Allosaccharopolyspora coralli: one gene and its partner. The protein of the gene in region 2 interacts with the protein of the main gene of each other region in a pairwise test. Links are inferred from orthologs where the notes say so. Each region holds a gene or a part of one and is shown on either strand. Other genes may lie near its edges. The genes, in order: GIY23_RS21360 and topA.

The links.
Region 1: the proteins of topA (region 2) and GIY23_RS21360 interact in binary tests that used the Escherichia coli proteins (3 or more experiments, as listed by UniProt). The link is inferred for Allosaccharopolyspora coralli from one-to-one orthologs.

What each region holds. Positions count from the first base shown.
Region 1 is NZ_CP045929.1:4,577,042-4,584,219, forward strand. What follows is about bases 1,609-4,415. They hold GIY23_RS21360 (YigZ family protein), read left to right. Parts: upstream 1,609-2,605; coding sequence 2,606-3,226; downstream 3,227-4,415. Other genes in these bases: GIY23_RS21350 (FAD-dependent monooxygenase), read right to left, coding at 1,609-1,939; GIY23_RS21355 (hypothetical protein), read right to left, coding at 2,217-2,417; GIY23_RS21365 (hypothetical protein), read right to left, coding at 3,301-3,564; GIY23_RS21370 (glycosyltransferase family 39 protein), read right to left, coding at 4,012-4,415. Outside these bases: GIY23_RS21340 (nitric oxide synthase oxygenase), read right to left, coding at 1-124; more of GIY23_RS21350, read right to left, coding at 776-1,608; more of GIY23_RS21370, read right to left, coding at 4,416-5,562; GIY23_RS21375 (TetR/AcrR family transcriptional regulator), read right to left, coding at 5,565-6,188; GIY23_RS21380 (GNAT family N-acetyltransferase), read left to right, coding at 6,357-6,677; GIY23_RS21385 (GNAT family N-acetyltransferase), read right to left, coding at 6,679-7,178.
Region 2 is NZ_CP045929.1:324,800-332,611, reverse strand. What follows is about bases 2,188-5,628. They hold topA (type I DNA topoisomerase), read right to left. Parts: upstream 5,298-5,628; coding sequence 2,388-5,297; downstream 2,188-2,387. Other genes in these bases: GIY23_RS01530 (hypothetical protein), read right to left, coding at 5,486-5,628; GIY23_RS01540 (hypothetical protein), read right to left, coding at 2,188-2,214. Also shown: GIY23_RS01555 (EAL domain-containing protein), read right to left, coding at 1-130; GIY23_RS01545 (DNA polymerase III subunit delta'), read right to left, coding at 499-1,725; more of GIY23_RS01540, read right to left, coding at 1,864-2,187; more of GIY23_RS01530, read right to left, coding at 5,629-6,070; GIY23_RS01525 (hypothetical protein), read right to left, coding at 6,214-6,891; GIY23_RS01520 (sodium-translocating pyrophosphatase), read right to left, coding at 7,026-7,812. UniProt on the Escherichia coli protein: Releases the supercoiling and torsional tension of DNA, which is introduced during the DNA replication and transcription, by transiently cleaving and rejoining one strand of the DNA duplex.

The DNA of each region.
Region 1 (7,178 bases), 4.3 Mb from region 2 along the record:
GGCCGGAAGGGTCCCTCGCTGTCACATTGCGCCACCGCAGCTTCGCCGCGCCGAACCACGGCAGTTCCGAGTGCGTCAACGGCACACCGAGCACCGCGTCCTCCGGCAGCGGGAACAATCGCACGCCTTCGTGCGGGGGTCTCCACGGTCAGTGGCAACATGTCGAACGCGCCCGCGCGCGGTCGGCGGCGGCCAGCCGCGCCGCAGTATCGCGGCGGTGAAGTCGCGGTAGCGCAGGTCGCCGCCGGGTGCGTCGAGCACCTGCGCTCCGCCACCAACGGCGGCCGGACCCGGCCCGGTGATCACCGTGTTCGCCCCCGGACACCCCGCAGCGACGCGGACCGCGCATCCTCAACGAGCAGCTCATTCGCTACGCCGGGCCGGGGACAGGGCGCCGAGGAGTCCCCGGCGACGCTCTTCCGGGGCGTCGGTGAGGCGACTCGCCCGCTGCGCCCGGTCTCCGCCGGTGACCGTCAAGGAGGCGGAGGACTTCCTGTGGCTCTTCCACGCCGAGGTCGTCGCAGATCGTGCTTCGCTGGCACCTGCAGCTCGGCAACGTGGTGATCCCGAAGTCCGCCACCCCGGCGCGGGTGCGGGAGAACTTCGAGGTCTTCGACTTCGAGCTCGCCGACGACGACATGGCCGCCGTCACGGCTCTGGACACCGGCACCCGCGTCGGCCCCAACCCGGACGAACTCGGCGCCTGACAACCGAGGCAGCGTGAGCCTTTTTAGTGGTCATAGCCACCAAAAAGGCTCGCGCCCCGGCTGGCGGGTCAGGCGAGCTGGACACGGGCCGGGGCCGGACCGTTGAGGACGTTGCTGCCGGACCGCAGCGACATCATCTGTGAACGAGTCGCCACCCAGCGCGGGAACTTCCCGAGTCGCTGCAGCGGTGTGCTGCGCTGCAAGGACGTCAGTGCCGCCGTGCGCGACACCTTCGCCACCCGCGGCCGACGTTCCTGCTCGTAAGCCCGCAGGCGCGCAGTGAGCGTCCCGCTGTCGGTCACGTCCGCGAGGGACTGCGTCAGCACCCACGCGTCCTCGAGCGTCTGGTTCGCTGCCTGCGCCACGGCCGGCGGCATCGCGTGCGCGGCGTCCCCGAGCAGCGTGCTGCGCCTGCCGCCCCAGACCCGCGGCACCTGGTGGCGAATGTGCGGGAAGAACCCGAGATCGTCATCGCCGATGGAGGCCAGCAGCGGTTCGACGGGGTCCGGCCAGCCCGCGAACACCTCACGCAGGTCGGCGACCGTCAGTTCGCGGACGCCCTCCTTCCACGGAGTGTCGAACCACCAGTGCAGCAGGCCGTCACCCGCCGGAATGAGCCCGCAGTGCCCGTTGCGGCCCGCGATGTTCAAGGTCCGGGTACCGTGCGCCACGGGAAGGTCACTGAACGTCAGACCCTGCCAGCTCGCCCAGCCGGTGAGGTGGGCCGGCTCCCCGCCGAGCACTCGGCGACGCACCACCGAACGCTGCCCGTCGGCTCCGATCACGAGATCACCGGTCTCGCGGCTGCCGTCGGCGAAGACGACCTCCGCATGGTCCGGGTACTCGCGCACGTCGACGCAACGACGCCCGAAGCGGAAGACGTCCGCGGGCAGCAGGTCGGCGAGCAGGGCCAGCAGCGTGCGTCGGGGGATCTCGACGGTGGGAGACCCGAGCTGTTCGGTCACTTCGTCGAGGTCGGCCTCCCAGAGCAGGCGACCGGAATCGGTCAGGGAACGCAGACTGTGCAGTTCACGGCCGACGCCGTCCAGCGTCACCCCGAGTTCGGTGAGCGCGGCGGTGCCGTTGCTCCAGATCGTGACTCCCGCACCGCCGTTGCGCAGGCCGTCGGCGTGCTCGAAGACGTGGACCTCGTGTCCTTGGTCGAGCAGTCCCCGGGCAACGGCAAGTCCTCCGACCCCTGCGCCGATGACAAGAACCCGCATCGTCTCCATCCGTCCACCGACAGTCCGCCCCGGTCCCAGCGTAGCTATTCGCGCGGCGTGTCCGACTTGTGCTTGCTCACACGCCGCGGACCCGCGCACGATCCGCAGACAGACGCTACCTTGCACGACCGAGTCGGCCATACCACTTCACGCGCGGTCCGGATCACACTCGGACACGGGGAGCGGACGGACGGCGCGGGGGCGCACCGTCCGCTCGGGGGACGATCGCGGAACCGGCTGCACGGCCGACCGCGGGACTCAGACTGTGGGGGTCAGGCTGAGCTGTTCAGGCCGCGGGCTCGAGGAACCGCCCGGCGACGAGGCCCGGTTCTTCGTCCCCGTCGAAACGGACCCAGAGAACGGGCCCGTCGAAGACGTCGGGGAGGCCGGTGGCGGCTTCCACCACGGTCCCCGTCTGATCCCGGAACCGGCCGAACGACGCGCGCACGCGCGCACCGGGCTCCAGCGGACTCGGCGACTGCTCCATGGAAGTGGACGGTACGTGTCCGCGTGGCACAACGGAAAACCGCGTCGGGTTGACACGCCGGTGAACGCCCGAGGTGAGCGGAGAAGCCCGAGCGCACGCACCCGGGACCCCGCCGCACCGTGAGGGTTGTCACGGAGGGAGGCTGTCCTGGCGGGTGACGAGTCGCGCAGCGGCGGAGGTGGCAACGGGTGCGGACGGTTCGACGCTTCGGCGAGCACGAACTCGAGGTGAAGAAGTCACGGTTCTTGTGCGCGGTGGCTCGCGTGACCTCGGAAGACGAGGCGCGGGAGTTCATCCGGGGCCGGCGCAAGGCGCACCACGACGCCCGGCACCATTGCTCGGCGTTCGTTCTCGGTGACGAGGCGAGCACCCAACGTTCCAGCGACGACGGCGAACCCGCGGGGACGGCCGGGGGGCCCATGTTGGAGGTCCTGCGCCGCAACGACCTCACCAACACGGTCGCGGTCGTCACCCGCTGGTTCGGCGGAGTCAAACTCGGCGCGGGCGGGCTCGTGCGCGCGTACGGCTCGGCGGTCTCGGAGACACTCGAGAACGTGGGGCTGGCCGAGCGCCGCCCGGTGCGGATCATGCACATCGCGACGCGGCACGAGACGGCGGGAAAACTGGAAAACGATCTCCGCGTGGCCGGACATCACGTCGCCGACGTCGAGTACGGCGACAAGGCGCGGATCGCCGTCCACGTGCCCGACGAGACGGTGCCGGACTTCGAGACCTGGCTGGCGGAAGCCACCGGCGGCGACGCGCATGCCGCTCGAGGCGACCTCATCCACGTGCTGCACGAGCTGTGACCGCGACGAGTCCTGCCTTTCGCGACGGCCACGACGCCGAACGACGTCTCGCCTGAAGCCGCGTCCGCGACGGTCTAGGCGCCGTCGGCTTCACGGCGCACAGCGAATGGCCCGTGAGCACGGACGAGCAAGCCAAGATCCCGTTCGGCGCGGGCCAGTTCCACGCAGCGGTCGCTGTTCACGTCGATCTCGACGACCGAGCGCGCGCCGCACGGCGCGGGCAACGTCCAGGTCGACAGGGCCGTCCCCGACCGGCCGTCGAGCAGCGCGGCTCGATCACCTCCCGGCTCGCCGACGAGGAAACCCCCACGCACAGCGGCGGGAAGCACCGTGGCCATCGCCGTCCCGTTCCAGCGTGGACGGCCTGTGAAAAGGGGACATCGCCTTCGTCGTCCTGTGATAGTGACGCCATCCGCCGTGACCGGTCAGTGGTGGCAGTTCCACGCTCCACTTCCGAGCACCTGTCACCGCACTCAGACACGGCAGGACACTCGGGGATCGTTCGAGCGTGCAGCACCCACGTCGCTCGGCGCCAGACCACCCGGCCACGAGGTGATCGACGTGTCCCACTGAACCGAACCGTCAGCCAGATCGAGACACACCAACCTGCTCCGGCGCTCGTGCAGACGATCCGATCGTCGGCCAGCGCGACTCGGCTGACGTGCCCGGCCTGGTGGAGGTCACGTTCCCATACGATGTCGATCATCGATGGACAGAGCACCATGATTCGGCAATCCGGGCAACGCCATTCCGAACCAGACCGTCCACACGAGACATGCTCTTGCTCAGCCGACCGCGTTGATGCGCTGGAAGTCCGGCCATGCCCGGTTCCAGTCGACGCCCTCGGCCACCTTCGCGAGAAAGATCGGACTGCCTTGCGAGAGGTTTTGGATGTCCCGGCCGTTGTCGATCTCACCGACCTGCCGCACATCGGTGAAATACCGGTCGACCTCCGGACGGATCTTGCCTACGTGGATCACCGTCTCGGCATCCGCCGGTGGCTGCCCGAAGAACCAGTAGCCTCGCGAACCGCTGTACACGTCGGGAAGATCATGCCGATCGTCGTAGAAGTCGAGCGCCGCGGCCGTCCAGTAAGAGCTCGTGATGACGACGGTGTCCTTCTGCTGCTGTGGCGGCACACCACGATGGATCTCCGCGACGTCGCTCGCGAGCTTCGGCCAGCCGATCTCGTCCAGCCGGAAATCGAGCATGCGCTGGCTCGGTCCGCTGAGCGTCGTCACGTCCTGCAACGGCATGGCGCCGAGCGGCAAAATCGCCGAAACGGCGATCGCAGGCACGGCCACCCAACTCCACGCACGACGTGACTCCGCAGCCTCGCGGCGCCGCTGGAAACCGATCGCGCCCGCCGCCCAGAGAACGGGCAGAACCCCGGCCATGTAATACGGCCTGCCGTTGACCAGCGCGAACACCACAATGACCCCGAGCGCGGTCCACCCGAGGAACCGGAACGGGCGCAGGTCTTGCGAGCGCACCAACCGCCACATCCCGTAAATCCCCAGCACCATCCCGAACACCGGCCCGAACGTGAGCAGGATGAGGGCGGCGGTCATCAACGGCCCGCCCAGGGAGCCCGAGCTCATCTCCGCGGAGACGGCGCTGCCCATCTCGATCTGCGGCCACCCGTTCGCCGCTTGCCACACCAACGTCGGAATCACCGCCACCGTCGCGATCGCCGCACCAGCCCACAGTTTCGGGCGCCGCAGCATCTCGCGCGGGCCGACGATCGCGAGCGTCACCGCGAGCAGCACCGCGAACACCACGACCTGGAACTTCACCTGCGTACTGATCGCTACGGCCACACCCGCCCACAGCAGCAGCCGGTCGTCCGCGACGCCCTCCGCATGCGTGCGAACCCAGCGGATCAGCAACCAGGTCAGGGCCGTCCACATGAGAATGTCGAACGCGATGGTGTTCAAGTTCCGGTGCAATGCCAGGAACCCGATCGCGTACGCGGTCGCGGTGTAGAGCTGCGCGCGCCGATCCGCTCCGAGTTCGCGGGCCACCAACGCCGCGACGACGACTCCGACTCCGTAGGCCAGTGCGGCAGGCGCCCGGAGCGCGGTCAACGAGCCAGGGAACAGCGTGTCCATCGCCACGGCGATCAACGGGACGAGGGGTGGCTGGTCGGCATACCCCCAATCCAGATGCCGACCAGCCGAGACGAAGTACAGCTCGTCCCCGAAATAGCCGTAACGGCCCGAGAGGACGAGCAGTAGTGCGGTTCCCGCCGCGGCGAGACACAACGTCGGCAACAACGCCAAGGCGTGTCTCGCACGCAGCACCTTCTCGGTGGATCCCCCAGTGATCGTGGTCATGGCTATTCCCTTCTCGTCGCCTGATGAAAGTGACTGATGAGTTCACGCTTGTAGTGCTCGAGGTCGGCATTCGGGTCGTCGGTGAACGCGCGCGCGACCAGGTCGATCGACGACCGCAGCAGGAGGGCCTTGACCACGGGGTCGAAGTCCCGGAACTCGCCGGACGCCTGGCCCTCCCGGAAGATGTCGGCGACGGAGTCGATCATCTTCCGGTGCCCCTCGTCGTCGGCGAGGAACTTGAGGTTGCCGTCGTCATCGCGGAGGTTGAGCAGCACGTCCGAGACGGCGGCGACGCCGGTGCGGTTCTCGGCGATGTAGTCGATGTTCGATTCGAGGTAGGCACGGAGCTTGCCGCGCGCGGTGGTCTCGGACTCGACCTTCGGAATCATGTACCTCGCCCCCGCGACGTAGAACTCCATGACGAGCTTGTCCATCAGCTCGTTCTTGCCCGCGAAGTGGTACGAGATCACGCCCTTGCTGATCCCGGCGCGCCTGGCGATGCGAGCCAGGGACGCGTGGCCGAATCCGACCTCGGCGATCGTCTCCATCGCGGCGCGTTTGATCTGCTCGCGCCGGGCATCCGCGATGAACGAGTGTTGACCATTCGATTCATTTTCTGACCACACGGCCAAACTTTAGCACGATCGGCCAGGTCCGTGTCCAGAGCTGGCGCGGGCGGGGTGGGGCGGCGGCACGCACGGGTGTATCCGTCGGGCACGCCGTCGCGGTGCTGGCCGAGCGCCCCCTCGCCGGTCACCATGGTGGGGATCGCCGGCTCAGGGAGGACCGCGCCGATGGACATCGAGATCACGCACGCGCCCGACCACTCGCGCTACGAGGTGTGGGACGGCGACGCGCTCGTCGGATTCACCGAGTACAGACTCCGCGGCTCCCAGCTGTCCATGACCCACACCGAGATCAACGACGAATACGAGGGGCAGGGCGTCGCGTCGCGGCTCATCAGATTCGCACTGGACGACGCGCGGCAGCGGGAACTGGCCGTGATCCCGTACTGCCCGTTCGTCCGCGACCACATCGCCCGGCACGCTGCCGACCAGCTCGACCTCGTTCCCGCGGCACGGCGCACCGAGTTCGCCCTGCCGGAAGCCGCGTAAGTCAGTCCAGGTCGCCGGGCCTGATGCGGAACACCTGCAACCGCTGCCCGTAGTACTTGTCGGTCTCGCCGACCCATTCCATCCCGAGTCGGCGAGCGGTCGCGACGGCCCGGGTGTTGTCCGGCCGCGCCACGGCGAACAGCTCGTCGATGTCCTGGGTGAACGCCCAGCGCATGAGCATCGTGGCGGATTCCTTGGCGTACCCCTGCCCCCAGGCGTCCGGCCGCAGCTGCCAGGAGATTTCGATGTCCTCGTCGTAGGGCGGCAGCAGGCGTAGCGCCACACCGCCGACGATCTCGTCGTCCTCGCGGCGAACCACCGCCCACCGCCCGGTCGGGGGTTGCAGGTTCGGCTGCGCCTCGACCCACGCCTCCAGCACCGAGCGCATCGCCGTGTCGTCCGGGACCTGCTGCATCTCGGGCGTGAGCCACTGCGCGACGTCCTCGGAGCCGTAGACGGCGAAGGCCGCGGGCGCGTCGGTGACCGCCCAGTCCCGCACGA
Region 2 (7,812 bases):
TCACGGCCTCGTCCCACTGACGAAACACGAACGTACCCACGGAAACCGCACCGAGCAGCACGAGCAGCACCGCCACCAGCACGTAGACGCGGCCCAGCAGTGACACCCGGCCACGCCACAGCGAACCCATGCCCCGAGTATGCGATGACGCACAGCCCCCGTGCTCGGCGGTGGCGACTTCGGAGGATCACACCCGCGCCGGCAGGCGCGAGAGCGACGACGAGAGAGTCGAGGCGTTCCGGATCTCGGCGTAGAGCAGCGGAACTGAGACTGAGACTGAAAGTGACCAGCCACTGTCCAAGCAGATGGAAAGTGGCTGGTCACGGTGGAGCCGCCTGGGGGAGTCGAACCCCCGACCTACGCATTACGAGTGCGTCGCTCTGACCGACTGAGCTAAGGCGGCGAATGCGGGACTCAGTGTAGCGGGCAGCGGCAGAGCGCTGTGCGCACCCCCGCGTCACGACACCGGCCACGCCGAGCGGCCCGCGTCTCCGGCGATCAGCCGCGATGCAACGTGGCGGCGAGGGCTTCGACGGCGATGATCGGCTTCACGTTCTGCGACAGCGCCTCACGACACTGCAGGACCGCCTCCAAGCGCCGCAGCGTCGACTCCGACGTCCACTCCGTTGCGGCGCGGGAGACCTGCTCGTCGCAATCCGGATGGTTCAACGGAGTCCGCGCTCCCGACCGCGTCACCAACACGTCCCGGTAGAACCCCGCGAGATCCACCAGCGCGAGATCGAGTGCGTCCCGCTGCGACCGGGTGGTACGTGACTTCTGTCGCTTCTCCAACTCCTTGAGCGCGGCGTTCGCGCTCCGCGTCGCCGAAGCGGTGCCCTTTCCGGTGCCGCCCGCACCCATCGCGGTCTTCAGCTCTTCCTTCTCGGCCTCGTTACGTTCCTCGTTCGCCGCGGTAGCCTCCGACTCGGCCGTGGCCACGACACCCGTGGCGGCGCGGAAGACGTCCGCGAACCGCGTCATCCCGAGCGGGATCCGCAACACCGCCGCACGCCGATCCCGCGCCTGCTCGTCCGTCGCGAGCCGCCGGGCACGGCCGATGTGGCCGCCACACACCGACGCCGCCCACTCCGCCGTCTCAGGCTCCACGCCGTCCCGCTCACGCAGGACCTCGGCGATCGCGTCCGCCGACGGAGTCCGCAGTCGCACCACGCGGCAGCGCGACCGAATCGTCACCGACACGTCCTCCGGGTGGTCCGACGGGGCGCACAACAGGAACACGGTGCGATCCGGCGGCTCCTCCACCGCTTTCAACAACGCGTTCGCCGCGCCCTCGGTGAGCCGGTCCGAATCCTCGATGAGCACCACGCGCCACTCGCCCGTGGTCGGCCTTCGCGCGGCGGCTTGCACCAGCGAGCGCATCTCCGCCACGGAGATCGACAAACCCTCGGGTACGACCAGCCGCACGTCCGCGTGCGTGCCCGCGAACACGGTCCGGCACGCCGAGCAGTCACCGCACCCCGGCACCTCGTCGGGACCGGTCCGCTCGCACTGCAGCGCCGCCGCGAAAGCACGGGCTGCGACCGAACGCCCGGACCCGGGCGGGCCGGTGAACAACCACGAGTGCGTCATCGCACCCGCAGGCGAGCGCTCACCCCGCACCTGACTCGACGCCGCCTGTGCGGCCGCCGCGAGCACCCGCACCGCGTCGGGCTGGCCGACCACGTCCGACCACACGCCGGAACGCGGTGGCACCACACCCTCCACCGGGTCGGGCGTGTTCACGTGCTCCTCCACGGCGCCCACCCTACGGCCGCACCCCGTCACCCCGGACGCCAGGACCGCGCGGTCAGTGGTGCGAACGGCACTCTCGCCACGTCTCACGGGGCGAAGGTGCCGTTCGCCTCATCGGTAGGGGCGGAGCGAGGGGACCTCCAACTCACGGCGGCCCTGCGCGACGAGGTTCTGCTGCGGCACCGTCGACGAACGCCGCGTCGGGCCGTGCGCATCCGGCACGGAGGCCGTCAGGCGGGCCGCCTGCGCCGACGACTCGTCGTGACGGGAAGCGCGACGCCGTTGTTGCGGAACAGCGCCTCGCTCGACCAGCCGCTGCACCGCGTCCTCGTGCTGCTGCTCGACGGTCTCCTGAACGTCGGACGTCGTCGCTCGCCGCACGGCCCCGCTCAGAGCGTCGCCGAACATCTGCATCGCGGATAACGGCTGAGTCCCGTCCGCACCGGACAACGCATCACGCATGTCGCCTCCCGTCGGCGCCGTCGCTCAACGGAGTATCCGCCGAGCGCCGGCGCAAAGCCAGGCCTCGGAGGGCATTGTGGAACGTGGGCCGGTAGGCCGCGTGGCCGGTACCGCCGCCCCAGTACGTATGAGGCGTGCCCTACGGGCACAACCGCCGGTTCCCACACGCCCTGTCAGGACGACTTCGTCGAACTCGCCTTCGCCGAGGACGAAGACGACGTGCTCTTCTTCGTGCTCGCCGTCTTCCGTCCCGACGTGCTCTTCGACGCCGTGGACTTCGAGGCAGTGCTCTTGGTGGCTGTGGACTTCGACGCCGTGCCCTTCGACGAAGAGCCCTTCGAGGCTGTGCTCTTGGTGGCTGTGCTCTTGGTGGCCGTGCTCTTCTTCTTCGCCGGAGCCTTCTTCTTCGCCGGAGCCTTCGCCCGACGTTCCTGGATCAGCTCGACCGCACGGTCCAACGTGATCGACTCGACGTCGTCACCCTTGCGCAGCGACGCGTTCGTCTCCCCGTCGGTCACGTACGGGCCGAAGCGGCCGTCCTTGATCACCAACGCGTTGCCCGTGTCCGGCTCGTCACCCATCTCGCGCAGCGGCGGTGCGGGCGCGCGCCGGCCGCGCTGTTTGGGCTGCGCATAGATCTTCAACGCCTCGTCCACGGTGACCGTGAAGATCTGTTCCTCGGTCTCCAGCGACCGCGAGTCGGTGCCGCGCTTGAGGTACGGGCCGTAGCGGCCGTTCTGCGCGGTGATCTGCTCACCCGACTCGGGGTCGTCACCCACCACCCGAGGAAGCGACAGCAGCTTCAGCGCGTCGTCGAGCGTCATCGAGTCCAGCGACATCGACTTGAACAGCGACCCGGTGCGCGGCTTGCTCTTGTCGCCCTCCGGCAGGATCTCGGTGACGTACGGGCCGAACCGCCCCTCCTTCGCCACGATCTCGTGCTCGGTCTCCGGGTCGGTGCCGAGACTGCGCCCCTCCATCGGCGTGGCGAACAACTTCTCGGCGACGTCGATGTCGAGCTCGTCCGGCGGGAGGTCGTCCGGCAGGTTCGCGCGCTGCGACTCCGGCGTGCCGTCCTCCTTGGTTCCCAGCACCCGCTCCAGGTACGGGCCGTACCGGCCGACCCGGACGTAGACCGTCCGGCCCTGCTCGTCGGTGCACATCGGAATCGAGTTGATCTCACGCGCGTCGATCTCCTCCACGCCGGAACCGACGAGCTTCTTGAGACCACCGGCCCGGCCGATCGAGTCGTCGGGACCCACGTCGCCGCCGAAGTAGAACCCGGCCAGCCAGCGGGTGCGCTGCTGACGCCCCTCGGCGATGCCGTCGAGTTCGTCCTCCAACGCGGCCGTGAAGTCGTAGTCGACGAGCCTGCCGAAGTGCTTCTCCATGAGACCGACGACGGCGAAGGCGATCCACGACGGCACCAGCGCCGAGCCCTTCCGCCACACGTAGCCGCGGTCCTGAACCGTGCTGATGATCGAGGCGTACGTCGACGGGCGTCCGATGCCCATCTCCTCCATCGCCTTGACCAGGCTCGGCTCGGTGTAGCGGGCAGGCGGGTTCGTCGAGTGTCCGTCCGGGGACAGCTCCGTGGCCGTGATCGCCTGGTCCTGCACCAACTGCGGCAGCCGCGACTCGGCATCGTCGGCACTGCCGCCGGCCTCGGAGTCGACGGACTCCACGTACGCCCGGAGGAAACCGGAGAAGGTGATCGTGCGGCCGGAGGCGGCGAACGTGCACTGCTCGCCGCCCTCGGCGGTGCCGGTGATCCGCACCGAGAGCGTGGTGCCCTTCGCGTCGGCCATCTGCGAGGCGATGGTGCGCTGCCAGATCAGCTCGTAGAGCTTGAACCCGTCCGTGTCGAGCTCGGAGGCGACCTCGCCCGGGGTGCGGAAGTTCTCCCCCGCCGGCCGGATCGCCTCGTGCGCCTCCTGGGCGTTCTTCACCTTGCGCGTGTACTGGCGCGGCGACTTCGTCACGAACGAGTCGCCGTAGAGCTCACGCGCCTGGCTGCGCGCGGCGTTCAACGCGGCGTCGGACAACGTCGTGGAGTCCGTACGCATGTAGGTGATGTAGCCGTTCTCGTAGAGCCGCTGCGCGGTGCGCATCGTCCGGTCCGACGAGAACTTCAGCTTGCGGCCGGCCTCCTGCTGCAATGTCGAGGTCATGAACGGCGCGTACGGCTTCCGCGTGTACGGCTTCTCCTCGACGCTCGACACGCTCAGCGAGGCGCTCGCGAGGCCGTCGGCGAGCTGCCGGGCGTCGGCTTCGGTCAGCACCCGCACGTCGGCGCTCTTCAACTGGCCGTCGGGGCCGAAGTCCCGGCCCGTCGCGACCTTGGCGCCGTCGACGGAGACCAAGCGCGCGGAGAACGACCGCGGGTCGGCCTCGGCGCCCGCGTCGAGCGTCGCGGACAGGTCCCAGTAATGCGCGGAGACGAAGCTGATGCGCTCGCGCTCGCGCTGGACCACCACGCGGGTGGCCACCGACTGCACCCGGCCCGCCGAGAGCTTCGGCATGACCTTCTTCCACAGCACCGGGCTGACCTCGTAGCCGTAGAGCCGGTCGAGGATGCGACGGGTCTCCTGCGCGTCCACGAGGTCCTGGTCGAGGTCGCGCGGGTTCTCGGCGGCGGCCTGGATGGCGGACTCGGTGATCTCGTGGAACACCATCCGCCGCACCGGCACCTTCGGCTTCAGCGTCTGCATCAGGTGCCAGGCGATCGCCTCGCCCTCGCGGTCACCATCCGTGGCGAGGTAGAGCTCGTCGACGTCCTTCAACGCGTCCTTGAGCTCGGTCACCGTCGGCTTCTTGTCCGCGGTGACCAGGTACAGCGGCTCGAAGTCGTTGTCCACGTCCACGCCGAGCCGCGCCCAGGACTGCCCCTTGTACTTCGCGGGCACGTCGGCGGCGCCGCGGGGCAGGTCGCGGATGTGGCCACGGGAGGACTCCACCACGAAGTTGGACCCGAGGAAGGACGCGATCTTGCGCGCCTTCGCGGGCGACTCGACGATCACCAGTCGCCGAGCGTTTCCGGCACCGTTGGTGCCGTTCTGCTTCGTTCGTGTCGACCCAGCCACGCTTACCTGCTCTCGTCTCGCGGAGGTGTCCGATTCGCCAGTGTGCACCGTGCGCGGTCGGCGGCCACGCTCCGGGGGACGGACAGCGTGGCACGAACACCGCGGTTTCCGCGCGTCTCGCCCCTACGAACGTATCGGGTGAGCGCTCTGTTCCGGCGCGTGACCTCGGTGTCTGTGCGGCGTGACACTCACGACACCCACGGCCAAGTTCGCTCGATCGCACCATTCGGTACGGGTCCGACCAGTTCGGCGAGCCGCGCGATACGGCGGCGCCCGGTGACCCTCAGTGCGGGTCCCCCGCCCCGGACACCGAGGGACTTAGCGGGCAGGCCCGCCCGCCCCAGCGCGTCGAGCAGCGGAGCATGCGTGTCCGGAGCGTGCGGGTCCAAGCCGAGGACGTAGCCACCCGGCTCGAGGTGCCCGGAGGCCAGCGCCCAGATGCGAAGCGCGTTGCCGTGCGGGGCGAACGTGGGCGGCACGGCTTTGACCGCTCCGCGCAGCCAGGAGGAGGCCAGCGCGGTGAGGTCGGCGCGGAACGCGGTCCGGATCAGCGGATGCCCTCCTTCGGAGCGGGCCACCTCGGCGTCGACTCCGCGCTCGGCGCAGGCCTCCACCAGGGACACCGCGCGCCAGTGCTCGCCCACCACCACGGAGAGCCGGGCGGCCGTTCCCCGGCCGAAACCGACCGCCTGGCCCTGGGCGCACAGCAACCCGGCCAGGTCGGCGATCCGAGGCGGCTGAGCCTCGGCCGAGTAGAAGGACAACTGGTCCACGGCTGATCAGGATAGAACAACCGTTCGAACCCCGCCAGCCCCACGCACCACCGAACAGCGGGGTGGCAAATTCGCGCGAATTTGCCACCCCGCTATCCACAGGGGGCGGAGTTGTCCACAGGGTGATCAGGTCGTTCGGGGGCTCACTGTCCCGGGGGCGGCTGAGGTGCTCCGCCGGGCTGCTGCGGCGGCTGGCCGGGCTGCTGCGGCGGGGCCATCAGGGCTTGGCATTCCTGGGCCTGCATGGCGGCCTGGTTCAGCTCCTGGTTCCGGTCGAACTCGGTGAACTGCTCCTGGAAGTTGATCTGCTCACCACGCTTGAGCTCGTTCTGCACCTCGGTCATGCCCTGGGTGAACGCCTGCTCGTTGCTCGTGTCGACCTGCTCGGCCTTGCCCTTCGCGCTGCGTAGGACGTCGGTGACCTGCACGAACCCTTCTTGGAAGGTCGAGTTGAGCTTGTCGCCTCCGTTGATCGGCGACGGCCCGAGGCCTTGCAGCTCGGACACCGTCTGGTTCGCCGACTGCTCGGCGGAGTCGATCTGGGCGATCGAGGACTGCTTGAACGCCTCCGGGCTGCTCTGGTCGACCTGCGGTCCTTGCTGTTGCGACTGGGCGAAGCCGCCGATGAGTCCGCAGAGGCTCCCGACCCAGCGCACCCCGTCCTGCTGACCGCCCTGCTGACCCTCCTGCTGGCCCTGCTGCTGCTCGGCGGGCGGCTGTTGCGGAGCCTGCTGGGACTGGTCCTGCGACTGCTGCGAGCAGCCTGCGAGGACGAGTGGGACTGCCGCGAGCGCTGCGACGGACGTCGTTCGGATACTCAATGCACGCTCCCTGCTGGTCGCTTGCTCGTGCTGGCACGACTGTCCCGCATCTGCCCGGGCCCGGCCCGACCCGGGGTGCGCACGAGCAGGAGGGCACCCCACGGATGAGGTGCCCTCCTGACAGGTGAGGCGGGTCAGCTCGCGCCGTTGGTCACCGCGCCCTGCTCCGCCGACGTGCCGGCGATCGCCGTGCTGCGGCGCTTGGACAGGACGACGGCGCCGACGATCACGGCGGTCGCGACGACCGCGATGCCGATCCGCAGCGCCGGGGACGCCGCGTCACCGACCGAGAGCGCGACGACGGCAGGGGCGATCAACACCGACACCAGGTTCATCACCTTGAGTAGCGGGTTGATCGCCGGTCCCGCCGTGTCCTTGAACGGGTCGCCGACGGTGTCGCCGATGACGGTGGCTTCGTGCGAGTCGGACCCCTTGCCTCCGTGGTAGCCGTCCTCGACGAGCTTCTTGGAGTTGTCCCACGCACCGCCGGAGTTGGCCAGGAAGATGGCCATGAGCGCTCCGGTGGCGATCGCGCCCGCGAGGTATCCGGCCAGCGGCCCGACGCCGAGCCCGAAGCCGACCGCGATCGGCGCGAGCACCGCGAGCAGGCCGGGAGTGGCCAGCTCACGCAGCGAGTCACGGGTGCAGATGTCGACGACACGGCCGTACTCGGGACGAGTCGACCCGTCCATGATTCCCGGGTTGGCCGAGAACTGGCGGCGCACCTCGTACACGACGGCCCCGGCCGCCCGCGAGACCGCGTTGATCGCCAGCCCGGTGAACAGGAACACCACGGAGGCGCCGATGACGACACCGACGAGCACGTTCGGCGCGTACACGACGAAGTCGCCCGCGAGGAACTGCTGGCCAGCCCCGACGAGCGCCGCGGTGATCGCGTCCAGGTAGGAACCGAACAGAGCG